Rhodopseudomonas palustris HaA2: one gene and its partner. Each later gene encodes a partner of the first gene's protein in a complex. Links are inferred from orthologs where the notes say so. Each region holds a gene or a part of one and is shown on either strand. Other genes may lie near its edges. The genes, in order: accB and accD.

Evidence for each region.
Region 2: the proteins of accB (region 1) and accD are in contact, whole or in part, in a solved structure (PDB 8UXZ), measured with the Escherichia coli proteins. The link is inferred for Rhodopseudomonas palustris HaA2 from one-to-one orthologs.

The regions. Positions count from the first base shown.
Region 1 is NC_007778.1:3,435,008-3,446,868, forward strand. The notes cover bases 5,573-8,440. They hold accB (acetyl-CoA carboxylase biotin carboxyl carrier protein), read left to right. Parts: upstream 5,573-6,684; coding sequence 6,685-7,197; downstream 7,198-8,440. Other genes in these bases: RPB_RS15210 (hypothetical protein), read right to left, coding at 5,573-5,584; aroQ (type II 3-dehydroquinate dehydratase), read left to right, coding at 6,182-6,637; accC (acetyl-CoA carboxylase biotin carboxylase subunit), read left to right, coding at 7,301-8,440. Also shown: RPB_RS15185 (pyridoxal phosphate-dependent aminotransferase), read right to left, coding at 149-1,336; RPB_RS15190 (M48 family metalloprotease), read left to right, coding at 1,457-2,872; RPB_RS15195 (BA14K family protein), read left to right, coding at 3,031-3,432; RPB_RS15200 (peroxiredoxin), read left to right, coding at 3,638-4,267; RPB_RS15205 (DsbA family protein), read left to right, coding at 4,488-5,255; more of RPB_RS15210, read right to left, coding at 5,372-5,572; more of accC, read left to right, coding at 8,441-8,656; RPB_RS15230 (sensor histidine kinase), read left to right, coding at 8,773-10,305; RPB_RS15235 (response regulator), read left to right, coding at 10,302-10,745; RPB_RS15240 (response regulator), read left to right, coding at 10,742-11,827. UniProt on the Escherichia coli protein: This protein is a component of the acetyl coenzyme A carboxylase complex; first, biotin carboxylase catalyzes the carboxylation of the carrier protein and then the transcarboxylase transfers the carboxyl group to form malonyl-CoA.
Region 2 is NC_007778.1:717,471-726,427, reverse strand. The notes cover bases 6,019-8,957. They hold accD (acetyl-CoA carboxylase, carboxyltransferase subunit beta), read left to right. Parts: upstream 6,019-6,973; coding sequence 6,974-7,942; downstream 7,943-8,957. Other genes in these bases: RPB_RS03215 (bifunctional folylpolyglutamate synthase/dihydrofolate synthase), read left to right, coding at 7,939-8,957; trpA (tryptophan synthase subunit alpha), read left to right, coding at 6,029-6,865; trpB (tryptophan synthase subunit beta), read left to right, coding at 6,019-6,029. Also shown: rpsA (30S ribosomal protein S1), read left to right, coding at 238-1,935; signal peptide peptidase SppA, read left to right, coding at 2,228-3,193; RPB_RS03245 (integration host factor subunit beta), read left to right, coding at 3,366-3,671; RPB_RS03240 (lipopolysaccharide assembly protein LapA domain-containing protein), read left to right, coding at 3,711-4,100; RPB_RS03235 (phosphoribosylanthranilate isomerase), read left to right, coding at 4,157-4,813; more of trpB, read left to right, coding at 4,815-6,018.

The DNA of each region.
Region 1 (11,861 bases):
GCGCGGCGTGCCGTCCCGAGGACGGCGGCGCGGACGAAGCGATCTGCAAGGGATTTCTCCAGGAAGGAATTAGTCGCGGGTGCCTATAGCGACGAAATGCCGCTGAGAGCAACCCTCGAATCTGCATTCCACCGTCACATTGCCGGATTTACGCGAGCCAGGCCGCAATCCGGCGCACGGCTTCGCGCATATCGTCGGCCGAGCGGGCATAGGACAAACGGACGAAATTCATGCCACGCACCGGATCGAAATCGGTCCCGGGGGTGGCTGCGACATGCGCTTCCGCCAGCATCCGCTTGGTGAAGACGAAACTGTCGGAGGTGAATTTCGAGACGTCCGCGTAGAGATAGAACGCGCCGTCGGCCGGCAGGAAATCCGTCAGGCCCGCTTGCGGCAAACCGGTGATCAGGATTTTGCGGTTCTCCTCGTAGCCGCGTTTCACCGCCTCCATCTCGGCACCGCCCTCGAACGCCGCTTCGGCCGCGATCTGCGACAGCGTCGGCACCGAGATCGCCAGATTCTGCTGCAGACGTTCGACCGGCCGCACCAGCGGCTCGGGCAGCACCATCCAGCCGACCCGCCAGCCGGTCATGCAGAAGTACTTCGAGAACGAATTGATCACGACGGCATTCGGCGACAGCTCGGCCGCGGTCACCGCCGGGAATGCGTAGTCGAGGCCGTGATAGATTTCGTCGGAAATGAACCGGATGCCCTCGCTCTCGGCGACGGCGATCAGTTCGGTCAGCGCGGCACGCGTCATCATCGTGCCGGTCGGATTCGCCGGGCTGGCGACCAGCACGCCCTTCAGCGGCGCCTTGCGATGGGCGGCGAGCAGCGCCTCGCCGGTCAACGCATGTCGCGTCTCGCTGTGGGTCTCGATCAGCACCGGCTCGCAGCCGAGCGCAGTGAGGATGTGGCGATACGGCGGATAGCCGGGCACCGTCACCGCGACCCGATCGCCGGGTTCGAACAGCGCCAGGAACGACAGGATGAAGGCGCCGGAGGACCCGGTGGTGACGACGATGCGGTCCGGATCGACGTCGGCGCCGTAGACGTCGCGATAGTGCCGCGCGATCCGCGCGCGCAGCGAGGGAATGCCGAGCGCCGACGTGTAGTCGATGCGGCCCTGCTCCAGCGCCTGATGCGCGGCGGCGAGCGCCGTGCGTGGTGCCGACGCCCACGGCTGACCGACCTCCATGTGGATGACGTGACCGCCGGCGGCCTCGATCCGTTCCGCGGCCGCCATCACGTCCATCACCATGAAGGGCGGCACATCGCTCCGGGCGGACGCTGTCAACGATCGAATCGCCGCGGCTGTCGTGGTCGCATCGCGCATTGAAATCTGCTACTCCCGCGCGGTTCGGTTCGGCGAAACCCGGCGGCGTCGCGCTGCTGCCGTATTGCTGGGCTGATCAGGGGATATCCGTTATTCGAACCTCGGCCAATGCCCAATGTGATGATTGAAACTCTGCCCGGAGGATTGCGCCGGAAGGCCTGCGCGCAGGCGTCGCGGCTGGTGGCGATCCTGAGCGCCGCCGCGCTGGCGCTCGCCCCGGTTCCCGGCCTCGCGCAGGCGCCGCAGCCGAAGGGGCCGCCGCTGCTGCGCGACACCGAGATCGAGAATCTGCTGCGCGACTATACGCGACCGATCCTGCGCGTCGCCGGCCTCGAAAAGCAGAACATCCAGATCGCCATCATCAACGATCCGAATTTCAACGCCTTCGTCGCCGACGGCCGCCGCATCTTCGTCAATTACGGTGCGCTGATGCAGTCGCAAACCCCGAACCAGTTGATCGGCGTGCTGGCGCACGAGACCGGCCATCTCGCCGGCGGCCATCTGTCCAAGCTCCGCACCCAGCTCGCGCAAGCACAGACGCAGATGATCGTGGCGATGCTGCTCGGCGTCGGCGCGATGGTGGCGGGCTCCAAGGCCGGCCCGAACAGCGGCGCCGGCAATATCGGTGCGGCCGCGATCTCGGCGCCGCAGGAATTGATCCGGCGCAATCTGCTGTCCTATCAGCGGCAGCAGGAAGAGAACGCCGACAAGGCCGCAGTGAAATTTCTCGACGCCACCGGCCAGTCGGCGAAGGGCATGTACGAAACGTTCCGTCGTTTCACCGACGAGAGCCTGTTCGCCGCGCGCGGCGCCGATCCTTATGCGCAGTCGCATCCGATGCCGGCCGAACGCGTCCGCGCGCTGGAAGAGCTGGCGCGCTCCAGCCCGAATTGGGACAAGAAGGACGACGCCGCACTGCAGCTCCGCCACGACATGATGCGTGCCAAGACGTCCGGCTTCATGGAGCGTCCCGACACCGTTTACCGGCGCTATCCGTCGTCGAACACCAGCCTGCCCGCGCGCTACGCCCGCGCCATCTCGACCTATCTGCACGGCGATCCGCGCTCGGCGCTGGCCCAGATCGACGGCCTGATTCAGGCCGAGCCGAACAATCCCTATTTCTACGAGTTGCGCGGCCAGGCGCTGCTCGAGGGCGGTCGGCCGCAGGAAGCGATCGCGCCACTGCGCAAGGCGTTGTCGCTCAGCCGCAGCGCCCCGCTGATCGAGATGCTGCTCGGCCAGGCGCTGGTGGCCTCGGGCAGCGCCGCCTCGACCGAAGAGGCGATCCGGATTCTGAAGTCGGCGCTGTCGCGCGAGGCTGAAGCGCCGCTCGGCTACAGCCAACTCGCGATGGCCTATGGCCGCAAGGGCGACTACGCCGAAGCCGATCTCGCGTCGGCCCAGGCGGCCTTTCTGCGCGGCGACAACAAGACCGCGCGCGCACTCGCGGCGCGCGCCAAGACCCGCTTCCCGGTCGGCTCGCCGGGCTGGGTCAAGGCGGACGATATCGTCGAAGCGAAATCAACATCCAAATAGCGCACTGCGTGTGATTGCGGATCACACGCAGCATCGGCCGCGCACGGGCGCAGTCTGGGCCATGTCAAATACATCGCGGCGACAAAGTGTCTCGATGTTTGCCATGCTGCGCCCTCGCGCCTAGAGTCGCGCGGCGACCAAAAGAGGGAGAGACATCCATGATGAAATCGAGGACGCAAGACGGCGGCACTGCGCGCAAGCTGATCACGCGCGCGTTGGCGGGCGTCATGCTGCTGACGATGTACGGCTTCGGCATGATCGCGACCACGGGCTTGGCGATGACGGCGAGCGTGACGCCGGCCCACGCACAGCGCGGCCGCGGACGTGGCGGAGGACGCGGTGGTGGGCGTGGACGTGGCTGGGGTGGCGGCGGCAATGCCGGCGCAGCGATCGGGCTCGGCATCGGCGCCGCGATCATCGGCGGCGCGATCGCGGCAAGTGCCGCGGAAGAGTCCCGCCGCCGCGATGCGATCGGCTACTGCGCGCAGCGCTACCGCTCGTTCAACCCGGCGACCATGACCTATATCGGCAACGACGGCCGGGCTCGCCCCTGCCCGTAGTCGAAATGCGTGGTTGATCTGCGTTGAAAGCACTGACCACGGTGCGCGATCGTTCGCTATAATGAAGTGGTGATCGCGCACCGCGCCGCCTCGATACGGCTCGAGCCGTTCCCGCTTTCACGGTGCCAAAAAGCGTCGCTACTGTCGGGCTTCCCCGCGCCGCGCGCGGGCTTGCTCATTTCATAGGCACACAGGAGTTCGATCAATGTCTCTCCACATCGGCGACACCGCGCCCGATTTCACCGCCGACACCACCCAGGGGCCGATTTCGTTTCACGACTTCATCGGCGATTCCTGGGTCTTCTTCTTCAGCCATCCCGCCGACTTCACGCCGGTCTGCACCACCGAGATGGGCAGAACCTCGAAGCTCGCGCAACAGTTCGCCGCCCGCAACGTCAAGCCGATCGGGCTGTCGACCGACACCGTCGACGAGCACCTCAAATGGATCGCGGACGTCAACGACACCCAGCAGACCGATCTGCAATTCCCGATCGTCGCCGACAAGGAGCTGAAGGTCGCCAAGCTCTACGACATGATCCACCCGAACCAGAGCAACACCGCGGCGGTGCGTTCGGTGTTCATCATCGATCCGAACAAGAAAGTCCGCCTGACCATGACCTACCCGATGAATGTCGGGCGCAACTTCGACGAGATCCTGCGCGTGATCGATGCGCTGCAGATGGCCGACAAGTACACCGTCGCCGCGCCGGCCGACTGGCGCCCAGGCGACAAGGTGATCATCCCGCTGTCGCTGCAGGGCGAAGACGCCGTGAAGGCATTCCCCCAGGGCTGGGATGCGCCGCGTCCCTATCTGCGCCTGACCACCGTCAAGTAGCCCGCGGCACCCCACAGTCAGACGGCGCCGGCGGTCGTGACGACGAACGCCGGCGCCGGCCCCGATCGCCACCGCCGCCGCCGCATCGCGGCCGGCGGGTTTTCGGCGCGCCTGACCGACACGTGTTCACAAATTGCGCGTATTTGGGCGGGAAAAGCGCTATGAAGCACACGAATCCGTGCGCCGATCGTGTCCGATTTCTGCCCTGAAGGGATTGCCCATGCCGTCGTTCCGTCCGTTTGCCGCCGCCCTGCTCGCGCTCTTGTTGGTCGGCGCGCCAGTTGCCGCCGCGGCGCAGAAATTCTCCGACGAGCAGCGCAGCCAGATCGAACAGATCATCAAGGACTATCTGGTGTCTCACCCCGAGGTGCTGGAAGAAGCGTCCGACGAATTGGGCAAGCGGCAGGCCAACGCCGCGGCCGAAAAGCACCAGGCCGCGATCAAGGACAACGCCGAAGCGATCTTCAATTCGCCGCGCGGCATCACGCTCGGCAACAAGGACGGCGACGTCACCTTCGTCGAATTCTTCGATTACAATTGCGGCTACTGCAAGCGCGCGATGACCGACATGATCGCGCTGATGAAGGAAGATCCCAAGCTCAAGATCGTGCTGAAGGAATTTCCGGTGCTCGGCCCGCCCTCGGTCGAGGCGGCGCAGGTTGCGATCGCGGTGCGGATGCAGACTCCCGATGGTAAGAAGTATCTCGACTTCCACCAGAAGCTGATGGGCGGCCGCGGTCAGGCCGACAAGGCCCGCGCGATGGCGGCCGCCAAGGAGGCCGGCTTCGACATGGCCCGGCTCGAGAAGGACATGGCGAGCCCGGAAGTCCGCGCCACCATCGAGGAGAGCTTCAAGCTCGCCGAAGCGATGGGCATGAACGGCACGCCGAGCTACGTGATCGGCAAGCAGGTGGTGGTCGGCGCAGTCGGCCTCGACACGCTGCGCCAGAAGGTGGCGCTCGCCCGCTGCGGCAAGGAGAAGTGCTGAGCCCTGCGGGATCCGCGGGCGACCCGACGACGTCGCTGATTGGGAACTCCCGAGGTCGCCGCCTCACGGCGATCTTGCGCAGGCGGTGTTGCGGCCATCGTGTCGAGTCCGGTCGTCTACGACGGAAAATCGGCCTCTGCGACATGGACACGGTCGGCATGGAGCGACCATTCCTTCAGCCGCTCCATCTGACAGAATTTTTCTTTGGCGATCTCGGTCGCGTCGCGGCTGTTCGCCGCCTCGATCTCCAGGGAGCTCTGGCAAATCTCGGCCTGCCGGCCGTTCTCGCCGAGGATGTCCTTCATGAATCGCACAGTATAGCGGGCCATAGTGCCTCCCGTTTAAGCGTCTTCTTCATTCAAGACACATGCCTGATATCAGGCGCGTCCGACCGCGGGCATGTTGCTCGGGCGGTGGGGCATCGTGCGCATCGGCGCGTCGGAGACGCGCCGGATCGTCATTTCGGAGACTACGCCTCCCGTTTCCGGATGCCAAAACAAAACCGCGACAACGCTCGTCAAGTTTGGTCGCGGCTGCCGGATCGGCGCTGGTCTTTCAATGAAATGATCTCGCCCTGCGATTGTTCCACGCGAACCCCGCCGATCGGATCGCCGCCCGCAAGCGAAGATGCGAAATCGGGACGAGCAGACGGCATTATCTGTGTGCCGATCAGCCACCCACAACCGCTCTCGCGGAGCCCTCTGCAAACGGATCGCAAGCACTTCCCGGCGCTTGCCTCGGCATGCTCGTCCAAAGCATCACCCGATTCAGGCTCCGCTGGACCGTGTTCAGGCTTCCCCTCAGCCGTGAGGTTACCTATAACGCCGACAATCAAGTGAATTTTGCCCGGACCGGTGCTGCAGCGCCGGATTTCGGCCCGACGGCGCGTCCGCCGGAGACCTTCGCTGACATTGCCGGAAAGTCGGATGCCTCAAACGATTTACGTGCTCAATGGCCCGAACTTGAATCTGCTCGGGACCCGGGAGCCGGCGATTTACGGCCACGCGACGCTGGCCGACGTCGAACGATTGTGCACCGAGACCGCTGCCAGTTGTGGTCTTTCAGCCGTTTGCCGGCAGTCCAACCACGAGGGCGAGTTGATCGACTGGATCCACCAGGCGCGCGACGAGCAGGCGGTGGGAATTGTGCTCAACGCCGGCGGCTACACCCACACCTCGGTGGCGCTGCATGACGCGCTCGTCGGCGTGCAGATCCCGGCGGTGGAAGTCCACGTCTCCAACGTCTTCGCCCGCGACAGCTTCCGCCATCATTCCTTCATCGCGAAGGCCGCCTTTGCCAGCCTGTGCGGCTTCGGCATCGACGGCTACCGGCTGGCCATCCTCGGCCTCGCCGCGAAAATCGGTACCAGCGCCAAGGCCTGACCCGAGGCCGGACCCGCCCCACTCACTCAAGACATCTGGATCGAAACATGGCCCGCCAGCCTGACACCAAGACCGCCGCCAAGCCGAAGGACGCCGCAACCGAGGACAAGGCGGCGATCGACGACAGCACGCTGATCCGCGATCTCGCGCTGCTGCTCGACGAGACCAACCTCACCGAGATCGAGATCGAGCGCGCCGGGCTTCGCGTCCGCGTCGCCCGCAACGTCAGCATCGCCGCCTCGGTGCCGATGGGCTACGCCCCGACGTCCGCCGCAGGAGGCGCGATCACTGCGATCGAGACCGCGGCGATCGACATCGCCAAGCATCCTGGCGTGGTGCCCTCGCCGATGGTCGGCACCGTGTATTGGGCACCCGAGCCCGGCGCCAAGCCGTTCATCGAGGTCGGCTCCCGGGTGTCCGCCGGCGAGACGCTGTTCATCATCGAGGCGATGAAGACCATGAACCAGATCCCGTCGCCGCGGGCCGGCACCGTCACCCAGATCCTCGTCGAGGACGGCCAACCGGTCGAGTTCGGCGAGCCGCTGGTGGTGGTCGAATAGCGAGTCGCGAATGGCGAGTGGCGAATAGAGCTGCATCGCAACGCCATCCGCCCCCCATTCGCCACTCGCCATTTGCAATTCGCCTCTCAATCCGGTGGCCCCGATGTTCGATAAAATTCTCATAGCCAATCGCGGCGAGATCGCTCTGCGGGTTCTGCGTGCGTGCAAGGAACTGGGCATTGCCACGGTCGCCGTGCATTCGACCGCCGACGCGGACGCGATGCATGTCCGGCTCGCGGACGAAAGCGTCTGTATCGGCCCGCCGCCGTCCAAGGACAGCTATCTCAACATCCCGGCGCTGCTGGCGGCCTGCGAGATCACCGGCGCCGACGCGGTGCATCCGGGCTATGGATTTCTATCCGAGAATGCCCGTTTCGCCGAGATTCTCGCCGACCACAATCTGCATTTCATCGGCCCCAAGGCCGAGCACATCCGGCTGATGGGCGACAAGATCGAGGCGAAGAAGACCGCCAGGCGCCTGGGCATCCCCGTGGTGCCGGGCTCGGACGGCGCGGTCGGCCCGGACGACGACGCGATGTCGATCGCCAGGGAGATCGGCTTTCCGGTGCTGGTCAAGGCCGCCGCCGGCGGCGGTGGCCGCGGCATGAAGGTCGCGCACACCGCCGAAGACCTGTCGATGGCGATCTCGACCGCGGGCAACGAGGCCAAGGCCGCCTTCGGCGACGCCTCGGTCTATCTGGAGAAGTATCTGCAGAAGCCGCGCCACATCGAAATCCAGGTGCTGGGTGACGGCCGCGGCGGCGCGATCCATCTCGGCGAGCGTGACTGCTCGCTGCAGCGGCGGCACCAGAAGGTCTGGGAAGAGAGCCCCTCCCCGGTGATCAGCGCGGAAGCCCGCGCCCGGATCGGCGGCATCTGCGCCAAGGCGATGCAGGACATGAGCTATGTCGGCGTCGGCACCATCGAATTCCTCTACGAGGACGGCGAATTCTACTTCATCGAGATGAACACCCGGATCCAGGTCGAGCATCCGGTCACGGAGATGATCACCGGGATCGATCTGGTGCTGGAGCAGATCCGGATCGCCGCCGGCGGCGACCTGCCGGTGTCGCAGGACGAGATCGTGCTCAACGGCCACGCCATCGAGTGCCGGATCAACGCCGAGAATCCGGTGAGCTTCCGGCCGTCGCCGGGCAAGATCGCGCGTTATCATCCACCCGGCGGCCTCGGCGTCCGGATCGATTCCGCAGTCTTCCAAGGCTACACCATCCCGCCTTATTACGACTCGCTTGTCGGCAAGCTGATCGTCCACGGCAAGACCCGCGGCGAGTGCCTGATGCGGCTGCGGCGGGCGCTGGACGAGATGGTGGTCGACGGCATCGAGACCACACTGCCGCTGTTCCGCGCACTGGTGCGGGAACCGGGGATCATCGACGGCGATTATCATATCCACTGGCTGGAGCAGTATCTCGCCGGCGTCGCCCTCGAGGGCCGCTGAAGAATATTTGCGTCGGGCGTGGAACCAAGTTCCGGCTCCCGCGTTAGCGTGGCTGCAGATTTGGCCGCCTTGCGGGGATTGTTCTTGCTTTGTTTCAAATGGTCGGAGACCGCGCGGTGACGCCGGAATCCACGCGGCGACGCGCTTTCATCCAGATCACGTTGCTGTCGCTGTCTTTTGCCGTGCTGGTTCTGATCAGCGTCGCCTCGGTGTTTCTGTTGCAGAAAGCCCGGGAGGACAGCGCCTGGGTCGCCCACACGCTCGAAGTCGAGAACCAGATTTCCCTCGCCCAGCTGCAGATGCGCCGTGCCGAAAGCGCGGAGCGAGGCTTTCTGCTGACGAGTCAGCCTGAATTCGTCGAAGAGTTCGAGAATTCCTCCGGCCAGGTGGTGCCGATGCTGCAACGCCTGCAGCAGCGGGTAGCCGACAATCCGGTGCAGCGCGGGTTGGTCGACAAGAGCATCGTCATCGCACAGGCGAGGATCGAGCGGTTCAGGGAACTGATCGCGCTCGCGCAGGCGGACCGCGCCGAGGAAGCTCGGCGCATCGTGCGCGCCGAAAGCGGCCGTGAGGCCATGAACCAGTTCGCCAACTTCATGGCGGCGATGCGGGCCGAAGAAAACAAGCTATTCGTGATGCGGACGGCGGCGGCCGATCGCAGCCAGTCTCTGGCGTCGATCGTCACCACCACCGGCTCCGGCCTGGTGCTGGTGCTGGCCGGGCTCTCGATCTTCCTGGTGCGGCGCTCCGCGCGCGCCCGTGACGACGCCGAAGCGCTGCTACGCGAGAACAATCTCAACCTCGAGAGCACCGTGTCCGAGCGCACCGCCGACCTGCGCGAGGCCAACGAAGAGATCCAGCGCTTCGCCTATATCGTGAGCCACGATTTGCGCTCGCCGCTGGTGAACATCATGGGATTCACCAGCGAGCTCGAAGAACTGCGCAGCGACATCTTTCGCCGCATCGCCACGCTGAGCCGCGAAGTCGCCGACAAGCAGATGCCGGAGAAGGCCGACAGCGACGGCGAGCCGGAGCTGCAGCCGGCCGACCAACAATTGTCGGAGGACTTCACCGAGGCACTCGCCTTCATCAAATCGTCGATCGGCAAGATGGACCGGCTGATCAGCGCGATCCTCAACCTCACGCGCGAAGGCCGCCGTCAGTTCCAGCCGGTTTCGATCGACACCCGGGAGCTGATCGAGAACATCGTCTCGACGGTGGCGCATCAGGCCGCCGAGGCCAACGCCGAGATCCGCATCGAGCCGTTGCCGGAAATCGTCAGCGACCGCCTCGCGCTCGAACAGATCTTTTCGAATCTCATCGACAACGCTCTGAAATATCTCAGGAACGGTGTCCCCGGAGACATCCGGATCCGCGGTCGCCAGAAGCTCGGCTTCGCGATCTTCGAGATCGCCGACAACGGACGGGGGATCGATCCCAAGGACCATCAGAGAATCTTTGATCTTTTCCGCCGTGCCGGTACACAGGACAGGCCGGGTCAGGGGATCGGGCTCGCTCATGTTCGCGCGCTCGTGCGCCGCCTGGGTGGAACCATGTCGGTGTCCTCGGCGCTCGGCGAGGGCTCGACCTTCACCATCACCTTGCCGATGAAATGGACCACGGCCACCAAACGGGAACCCCGCTCATGAGTAACCCAGTCACCATCATCATGATCGAGGACGACGAGGGCCACGCGCGCCTGATCGAGCGCAATATTCGCCGGTCCGGCGTCAACAACGAGATCGTTCCGTTCACGTCCGGTACAGCCGCGCTGAACTACCTGTTCGGGGCCGACGGCTCGGGCATCGAGCATCAGAATCGCGCGCTCCTGGTGCTGCTCGATCTCAACCTCCCCGACACCAGCGGCATCGATATTCTCCGGCGCGTCAAGGAAAACGATCATCTCAAATGCACGCCCGTCGTGGTGTTGACCACCACCGACGACGCGCAGGAAATCAAGCGTTGCTACGAGCTCGGCTGCAACGTCTACATCACCAAGCCGGTGAACTACGAGAGCTTCGCCAACGCGATCCGTCAGCTCGGCCTGTTCTTTTCCGTGATCCAGGTCCCTCAAACCGAGGCTCCATGACTCCTGCTGCTGCGCCGACTCTGCTGTATATCGACGACGACGAGGCGCTCGGGCGCCTGGTCTCACGCGGCCTGAAGCGACAGGGTTTCTGCGTCGAGCACGTGCTGAGCGGCGAGGCGGGGCTGGAGCGATTGCGCAAGGGCGGCGTCGACGTGGTGGCGCTGGATCAGTACATGCCCGGCCTCGACGGGCTGGAAACGCTGGAGCAGATCCAGAACATTCCGGATGCGCCGCCGGTGGTCTTCGTTACCGCATCGCAGGATTCCAGCATCGCCGTGACCGCGCTGAAGGCCGGCGCCGCGGATTATCTGGTGAAAGATACCCAGGGCGACTTCGTCCCCCTGCTCCAGGTCGCCGCCGATCAGGCGCTGCGCCAAGCCGTGATCCGCAAGGCCCGCGACGACGCCGAAGCCGAAGTCCGCGCCTCGCGTGATCGCTATGCGGCGCTGGCCGCAGAGCGCGAAATGCTGCTGCGCGAGGTCAACCACCGGGTCGGCAATTCGCTGCAGATCATCGCGTCGCTGCTGCATCTGCAGGCTTCGTCCAGCAAGGAGAGCGAGGTCAAGGCGGCGCTCACCAACGCGATGGGCCGCGTCGCTGCGGTGGCGCAAGTCCACCGCCGGCTCTACACCTCGCACGACCTCAAGAGCGTGATGCTGAACCAGTATCTCGAAGCGTTGCTCGAGGATTTGCGTCGTTCGGCCGAAGGCAACCGGATGTCGCGCCTGACGCTCGATGCGGAGGCGGTCGAGATCGATCCCGACCGCGCGGTCGCGATCGGCATCGTCGTCAACGAGTTGGTGATGAACGCGGTGAAGTACGCCTATCCGGAAGGCAAGGGCCCGATCCACGTGGTGCTGAAGGCCCAGGGCGACGACCTCGAACTCGCAATTTCCGATGACGGCGTCGGTCTTGCGGTCAAGGCCAATCCGCACTCGACCGGCATGGGCCAGCGCATCGTCAATGCGATGGCGACCAAGCTCGACGCCAGCGTCGAGCGCGACCCCGCGCATGCCGGCACCCGCATGGTGCTGCGATTCCGCCGCACCAACATCGCCGCGCCGACGCCGGCCATCGCGTAGTCGGCCGCCCCGCCAAATCGGGCCACGAATCCGG
Region 2 (8,957 bases), 2.7 Mb from region 1 along the record:
AACGCACAACGCCCAGGCCTCAATGAGGCCTGTCGTTCTCGTTCTGCGCCCCGCGTTTCTTGGAATGACAGTTTCTCGATCCGATCACATCGGATCAACGGCTCGACCGTGCAGGCATGCTGCCGGCCCGCTCCGCAATGATTTGCAGGGCGGTCGTCAGGTTCGCGGACCCCTGACACTGCGCGCGCGAGACGTCCCTCAACCGAACTGCCGGCGACATCCGCATCTGGAGAACAAATGGCCTCGACTGATACTTACAATCCGACCCGCGACGATTTCGCCGCGATGCTCGACGAGTCCTTTGCGGGCGGCAATCTGCAGGAAAGCTCCGTCATCAAGGGCATCGTCGTCGCGATCGAAAAGGACATGGCCGTCATCGATGTCGGCCTGAAGACCGAAGGCCGCGTGGCGCTGCGTGAATTCGCAGGACCCGGCCGTGACAGCGAATTGAAGGTCGGCGACACCGTCGAAGTGTTCCTCGACCGGATCGAGAATGCGCTCGGCGAAGCCGTTCTGTCGCGCGACAAGGCGCGCCGCGAAGAGAGCTGGGGCAAGCTCGAGAAGGCCTTCCAGGGCAACGAGAAGGTGTTCGGCGTCATCTTCAACCAGGTCAAGGGCGGCTTCACGGTCGACCTCGACGGCGCCGTGGCGTTCCTGCCGCGCAGCCAAGTCGACATCCGTCCGATCCGCGACGTCGCGCCGCTGATGAACAACTCGCAGCCGTTCCAGATTCTGAAGATGGACCGCCGCCGCGGCAACATCGTGGTGTCGCGCCGCACGGTTCTCGAAGAGACCCGCGCCGAGCAGCGCCAGGAGCTGGTGCAGAACCTCGAAGAGGGTCAGGTGATCGACGGCGTGGTCAAGAACATCACCGATTACGGTGCGTTCGTCGACCTCGGCGGCATCGACGGCCTGCTGCACGTGACCGACATCGCCTGGCGCCGGGTCAACCACCCGACCGAAGTGCTGACGATCGGCCAGACCGTCAAGGTCAAGATCATCAAGATCAACCACGAGACCCACCGCATTTCGCTCGGCATGAAGCAGCTGCTGGACGATCCGTGGCAGGGCATCGAGGCGAAGTACCCGCTGAACGCGCGCTTCACCGGCCGCGTCACCAACATCACCGACTACGGCGCGTTCGTCGAGCTCGAGCCGGGCATCGAAGGCCTGATCCACGTCTCCGAGATGTCGTGGACCAAAAAGAACATGCACCCCGGCAAGATCGTGTCGACTTCGCAGGAAGTCGAAGTGCAGGTGCTCGAAGTGGATTCGGTCAAGCGCCGGATTTCGCTCGGCCTCAAGCAGACGATGCGCAACCCGTGGGAAGTGTTCGTCGAGAAGTATCCGGTCGGCTCGACCGTCGAAGGCGAAGTCAAGAACAAGACCGAGTTCGGCCTGTTCCTCGGCCTCGACGGCGACGTCGACGGCATGGTGCATCTCTCCGACCTCGACTGGAAGCAGCCGGGCGAGCAGGTGATCGACAACTTCAAGAAGGGCGACATGGTCAAGGCCATCGTCCTCGACGTCGATGTCGAGAAGGAGCGCATCTCGCTCGGCGTCAAGCAGCTCGAAGGCGACCCCTTCGCCGAGCCGGGCGACGTCAAGAAGGGCGCGATCGTGACCTGCGAAGTGCTGGACGTGAAGGAATCGGGCATCGACGTACAGATCGTCGGCACCGACTTCGCCACCTTCATCAAGCGCTCGGAGCTGGCCCGCGATCGCAACGACCAGCGCGCCGAACGCTTCGCGGTCGGTGAGAAGGTCGACGCCCGCGTCATCCAGTTCGACAAGAAGGCCCGCAAGGTCCAGGTGTCGATCAAGGCGCTGGAAGTCGCGGAAGAGAAGGAAGCCATCGCACAGTACGGCTCGTCCGATTCGGGCGCGACGCTGGGCGACATTCTCGGCACCGCGCTCAAGCAGCGCGACAAGTAAGCTCGGGCTTACCGCTCACAGCATCAAGGGCTCCGGCATCGCCGGGGCCCTTTCTGTTTGTCTCGCGCCATCGCCGACCACCACGCCCACGACCTGACGGACTCCGCGCCGCAAAGACGTCGATGCGGGACAGGTCCGGCCATGACGAAGGAAAGGCCTCGCGCGGAAACCGGATCGTCGCGTCGCCCGCACCTTGTTTTCTTCAAATTGGGGCGCAATTGATGTATTCCCGTCACGGGAAATCAACGATCCCCTTTGAAAACCGTGAATAGTCTTCCGCCGGAGAATCTCCATGTCGCTTGATTCCGATGTGATCGTCGATCGCCGCCGCATTCGTCGCAAGCTGACGTTCTGGCGGGTCGCCGCGGTTCTGGTCGCGATCGGCGCCGTGATCGCGGTCGGCGCGATGGTGTCGCCGGCGGGCCCCGCGCTCACGACCTCCGGTTCGATCGCGCGGATCAAGATCGACGGACTGATCCGCAGCAACTCCGAACGGGTCGAGGCGCTGGAGCGGCTGGAGAAGTCGAACAGCGCCGCGGTGATCGTCCACATCAATTCGCCGGGCGGCACCACCGCCGGCTCGGAAGAACTCTACACCGCGCTGATGCGGCTGAAGGCCAAGAAGCCGATGGTGGTCGTGGTCGAAGGCCTGGCGGCGTCGGGCGGCTACATCGCCGCGCTCGCCTCCGATCACATCATCGCCCAGCAGAGTTCGCTGGTCGGCTCGATCGGCGTGCTGTTTCAGTATCCGAACGTCTCCGAACTGATGAAGACGGTCGGCGTCAAGGTCGAGGAGGTGAAGTCGTCGCCGCTGAAGGCCGCGCCGAACGGCTTCGAGCCGACCAGCCCCGAGGCGCGCGCCGCGCTGGAATCGCTGGTGCGGGATTCCTACGCGTGGTTTCGCGATCTGGTGAAGCAGCGCCGCGCCATGGACGACGATCAGCTCGGCATCGTCGCCGACGGCCGCGTCTTCACCGGCCGACAGGCGGTGGGTCTGAAGCTGATCGATCAGCTCGGCGACGAGAAGACCGCGGTGGCGTGGCTCGAAACCGAGAAGCGGGTCAAGAGCGGCCTGCCGGTGCGCGACTTCAAGCTGTCGCCGCAATTCGGCGACCTGACATTTCTGCGGGCCGCAGCGTCGATCACGCTCGATGCGCTCGGCCTCGGCGTGATCGCCCGACAGGTGGAGCAGTCCGGCGCGATGCATCTGGGCCTCGACGGCATGCTCGCTTTGTGGGTGCCGGGTAGCACCCGCTGACGACGATCGGTGGCCGGCGTCGCACGGCTTCGACCCCGGCGGATGAGCGCGAGCCGCATCGTGCGAGCACCGCCGGACGACTTTGTCCAGCCCGCCTCATTTGATTTAGCGTCTTGACAGTTCACAGTATTTTCAAGGAAATGGCGGTCCGCACGCACGGACCACACCCTCGATGATCAAATCCGAACTCGTTCAGCGTATCGCCGAGCACAACCCGCACCTTTACCAGCGGGACGTCGAGAACATCGTCAACGCGATCCTCGACGAGATCGTCGACGCGCTGGCGCGCGGCGATCGGGTCGAGTTGCGCGGCTTCGGCGCGTTTTCGGTGAAGCATCGGCCGGCGCGTGCCGGCCGCAATCCGCGGACCGGCGCGCATGTTCCGGTCGACCAGAAAAGCGTGCCGTTCTTCAAGACCGGCAAGGAAATGCGCGAACGGCTGAACCGCGAGACCGGCGACACTGATACCGGCGCGTAACGCGACGCCCGTTTGCTGAGCAAGGCGAGCGAGAACGACATGCAGAAGTTTCTGACAGCCCTGGTGCTGATCCCGCTCGGACTGATTTTCATCGTCTTCGCGGTCGCCAACCGCCATCTCGTCTCGGTGTCGTTCGATCCGCTCGATGTCAGCGATCCGATGGGCACCGTGCAGATGCCGTTGTTCGTCCTCATCATCGGCGTCGCGATCCTGGGCGTGATCGCCGGCGGGATCGCTACCTGGTTCCGGCAGCGGCATTGGCGGCGCGCGGCGCGGCGGCATCAGGCCGAAGCCATCGAGGCCAAGACGCAGCTCGCCAATCTGCGCGCCAGCATCGTCGCCCCGACGCCAAGCGAGCCGAAGCGGATGCTGCTGCTGGAACAGGGTTCCGCCTCCGGCAGGCGCGACAAGGCCAGCGCGGCGCTGTAGAACACCGTCGTGTTGCCGGCTCCCCTCGTCGCCGGCCGAACCCCGATCGCGAACCCATGTCCGTCGTCGTCAAAATATGCGGCCTGTCGACCCGCGACACGCTCGAAGCGGCGGTCGCGGCCGGCGCCGACATGGTCGGCTTCGTGTTCTTTCCGGCCTCGCCGCGTCATGTCGGGTTCGACCTCGCGCGCGCACTCGGCGACCAGGTCGGCAGCCGCGCCGCGAAAGTCGCGCTGACGGTCGACGCCAGCGACGCGCTGCTGCGCGACGTCGTCGACGCGCTCGCGCCGGATCTGCTGCAACTTCACGGCAAGGAAAGCCCCGAGCGGGTTCGCGCGATCAGGCAGACATTCGGGCTGCCGGTGATGAAGGCCGTGGCGGTGGCCACCGCTGATGATCTGGCGGCGCTGCCCGCTTACGCCGCCGCAGCCGATCGCATCCTGTTCGACGCGCGGCCGCCGAAGGACGCGCTCCGCCCCGGCGGTCTCGGCGTGCCGTTCGACTGGGCGCTGCTGAGCGGCCTCGCACTGCCGGTCCCGTACATGGTGTCCGGCGGCATCACGCCCGGCAATGTCGCCGAGGCGCTGCGGGTGACGCGCGCCGGCGGCATCGACGTGTCCTCCGGCGTCGAGACGGCGCCCGGCGTCAAAGATTCCGAATTGATCCGCAGCTTCATCCGCGCCACGCGCGCCAGCGAAGAGACGATGACCTGACATGAACCAGATCCTGCCGAACTCGTTTCGATCCGGTCCCGACGAGCGCGGGCATTTCGGCATCTTCGGCGGCCGCTTCGTCGCCGAGACGCTGATGCCGCTGATCCTCGCGCTGGAAAAGGCCTACGCGGAAGCCAAGGACGATCCGGCGTTCCGCGCCGAGATGGACGGCTACCTCAAGCACTATGTCGGCCGGCCGTCGCCGCTGTATTTCGCCGAGCGGCTGACCGAGCATTTCGGCGGCGCCAAGATCTACTTCAAGCGCGAGGACCTCAACCACACCGGCGCCCACAAGGTGAACAACGTGCTCGGCCAGATCATGCTGGCGCGGCGGATGGGCAAGCCGCGGATCATCGCCGAAACCGGCGCCGGCATGCACGGCGTCGCCACCGCGACGATGTGCGCGAAATTCGGCCTGCAATGCGTCGTCTATATGGGCGCGGTCGACGTCGACCGGCAGCAGCCCAACGTGCTGCGGATGAAGGCGCTCGGCGCCGAAGTCCGCCCGGTGACGTCCGGCGCCGCCACGCTCAAGGACGCGATGAACGAGGCGCTGCGCGACTGGGTCACCAACGTCCACGACACGTTCTATTGCATCGGCACCGTCGCCGGCCCGCACCCCTATCCGATGATGGTGCGCGACTTCCAGGCGGTGATCGGCCAGGAAGTGCGCGCGCAGATCATGGAAGCCGAAGGCCGGCTGCCGGATTCGCTGATCGCCTGCATCGGCGGCGGCTCCAATGCGATGGGACTGTTTCATCCCTTCCTGGATGATAGCAGCGTCGCGATCTACGGCGTCGAGGCCGCGGGCCACGGCCTCAGCAAGCTGCATGCGGCGTCGATCGCCGGCGGCAAGCCCGGCGTTCTGCACGGCAACCGCACCTATCTGCTGATGGACACCGATGGCCAGATCCAGGAAGCGCATTCGATCTCGGCCGGCCTCGACTATCCGGGCATCGGCCCGGAACACGCCTGGCTGCACGATGTCGGCCGCGTCGAGTTCATGTCCGCCACCGACACCGAGGCGCTCGACGCCTTCAAGCTGTGCTGCCGGCTGGAGGGCATCATCCCGGCGCTGGAGCCGGCCCATGCGCTGGCGAAAGTCGGCGACCTCGCCCCGCCCCTGCCGAAGGATCATGTGATGGTGCTCAACATGTCGGGCCGCGGCGACAAGGATCTCGCTTCGGTCGCCGAACATCTCGGGGGCCAGTTCTGATGACTACGCGTATCGACATCCGCTTCGCCCAGCTCAAGCGCGAAGGCCGCCCGGCCTTCGTCACCTTCGTGATGGCGGGCGATCCCGACCTCGCCACCTCGCTGCAGCTGCTCAAGGCGCTACCCACGGCCGGCGCGGACATCATCGAGATCGGCATGCCGTTCACCGACCCGATGGCCGACGGACCGGCGATCCAGGCCGCCGGCTTGCGCGCGCTGCACGGCGGCACCACGCTGCACAAGACGCTCGAGCTGGTGGGCGACTTCCGCAAGGACGACGCCACTACGCCAGTGGTGCTGATGGGCTACTACAATCCGATCTACATCTACGGCGTCGACGCGTTTCTCGCCGACGCCAAGGCGGCCGGGGTCGACGGGCTGATCATCGTCGATCTGCCGCCCGAGGAAGACGCCGAGCTGTGCCTGCCGGCGATGAAGGCCGGGCTGAATTTCATCCGGCTGGCGACGCCCACCACCGACGAAAAGCGGTTGCCGGCGGTGCTCGCCAACACCTCGGGCTTCGTCTATTACGTGTCGATCACCGGCATCACCGGCTCGGCTTCGGCGGATTCGGTCGCGGTCGGCGACGCGGTGGCGCGGATCAAGCGCCACACCGACCTGCCGGTCTGCGTCGGCTTCGGCATCCGCACCCCCGAGGGGGCGCGCGCGATCGCCGCACAGGCCGACGGCGCGGTGGTCGGATCGGCCCTGATCGACGCGCTGCAGAAGACGCTCGACACCGACAATCGCGCCACTCAGGCGACCGTCGGGGCCGTCGCGGATCTGGTCGCCTCGCTTGCGGCCGGGGTGCGCGGCGCCCAACAGGCTGCCGAATAGGCAGTCATCAATTCGGGCCATGGTCTGGACGGAGCCGTTGTCCGCCGCCATATCCCGACAGTGCAATGACCCTGGCGACGCCCTTCCGGGGGCGACGCGGAGACCATCATGAACTGGCTGACCAACGTCGTCCGTCCCAAGATCCGCAACATCCTGCGGCGCGAAACGCCGGAGAATCTCTGGATCAAATGTCCGGATACCGGACAATTGGTGTTCTACAAGGACGTCGAGCAGAACCAGTTCGTCATTCCCGGCTCGAACTATCACATGCGCATGGGCGCGACGGCGCGGCTGCGGTCGGTGTTCGACAACGAGACCTGGTACGATGTAGCGCTGCCGGAAGTGACCGCCGACCCGCTGAAATTCCGCGACGAGCGCAAATATGTCGACCGCATCAAGGATGCCCGCGCCAAGACCGGCGCCCATGACGCGGTGAAGGTCGGCTACGGCAAGCTCGAAGGCCTCGGCGTCGTCGCCGCCGTGCAGGATTTCGACTTCATGGGCGGCTCGCTCGGCATGGCGGCCGGCGAAGCGATCATCCGCGGCCTCGAGCTCGCGGTCGAGAAGCACGCGCCCTTCATCATGTTCGCGGCCTCCGGCGGCGCGCGGATGCAGGAAGGCATCCTGTCGCTGATGCAGATGCCGCGCACCACCGTCGCGGTGCAGCTGCTGCGCGAGGCGGGGCTGCCCTACATCGTGGTGCTGACCAACCCGACCACCGGCGGCGTCACCGCCTCCTACGCGATGCTGGGCGACATCCAGCTGGCCGAGCCCGGGGCGCTGATCGGCTTCGCCGGCGCCCGGGTGATCGAGCAGACCATCCGCGAGAAGCTGCCGGACGGCTTCCAGCGCGCCGAATATCTGCGCGACCACGGCATGGTCGACATGGTGGTGCACCGCCACGAGCTGCGCCCGACGCTGGCGCGGCTGTGCCGGATCCTGACCAAGACGCCGCTGCCCGCCGTCGAAGAGCCGGCCGTCGTCGACGACGATGCCCAGGATATCGAGGCCGTCGCGACCGAGATCGTGGCGACGCCGCCCGAGCCGGCGCCGCCGCCGGCCGCGCCGCAGGCGTGAGCGCAGCGACAACGCCAAAGCCGTCAGCCTCGGTCGGCGACCTCCGCGCGCGCCTGGCGCGACTGCATCCCGCGCAGATCGATCTGACGCTCGGCCGAATCGAACGGCTGCTGGCGGCGCTGGATTACCCTGAACGCCGATTGCCGCCGGTGATCCATATCGCCGGCACCAACGGCAAGGGCTCCACCCTCGCCTTTCTCCGCGCCATTCTCGAAGCCGCGGGCCTCTGCGTCCACGCCTACACTTCGCCGCATCTGGTGCGCGTCAACGAGACCATCCGGCTGGGGCGGCCGGGCGGTGGCGTGCTGGTGAGCGACGAAGAGCTGGCCGACGCGCTTTCGCATTGCGAGCGGGTCAATGACGGCGCGCCGATCACGCTGTTCGAGATCGAGACTGCCGCGGCGTTGTATCTGTTCGCGCAGCATCCCGCCGACGTGGTCCTGCTCGAAGTCGGCCTCGGCGGCCGGCTCGACGCCACCAATGTGATCGCGCATCCGCTCGCCTGCGTGCTGACGCCGATCGGGATCGATCACACCGAATTTCTCGGGCCGACGCTCGCCGAGATCGCCGCCCAAAAGGCCGGCATCATCCGCCGCGACGCGCCGGTGATCGTTGCCGAGCAACCCGACGACGCGATGGTGGTGATCGAGCGCGAGGCCAAGCGGCTGCGCGCGCCGCTGCACGCGCGCGGCCAGCACTGGCATGTCGAACTCGAACACGGCCGCCTCGCCTATCAGGACGAGCGCGGCCTGATGGACCTCACCGCGCCAAAGCTGTTCGGACGGCATCAGATCGACAATGCCGGGCTGGCGATCGCGGCGCTGCGCGCGCAGCAGCGCTTCGCCATCGATCAGGCCGCCTATCAGGCCGGGCTGCTCGCCGCGGAATGGCCGGCGCGGATGCAGCGGCTGACGTCGGGCACACTGCTCGATGACGCGCCGCAAGGCTGCGAGCTGTGGCTCGACGGCGGCCATAATGCCGATGGTGGCCGCGTCGCCGCCGCCGCGCTGGGCGA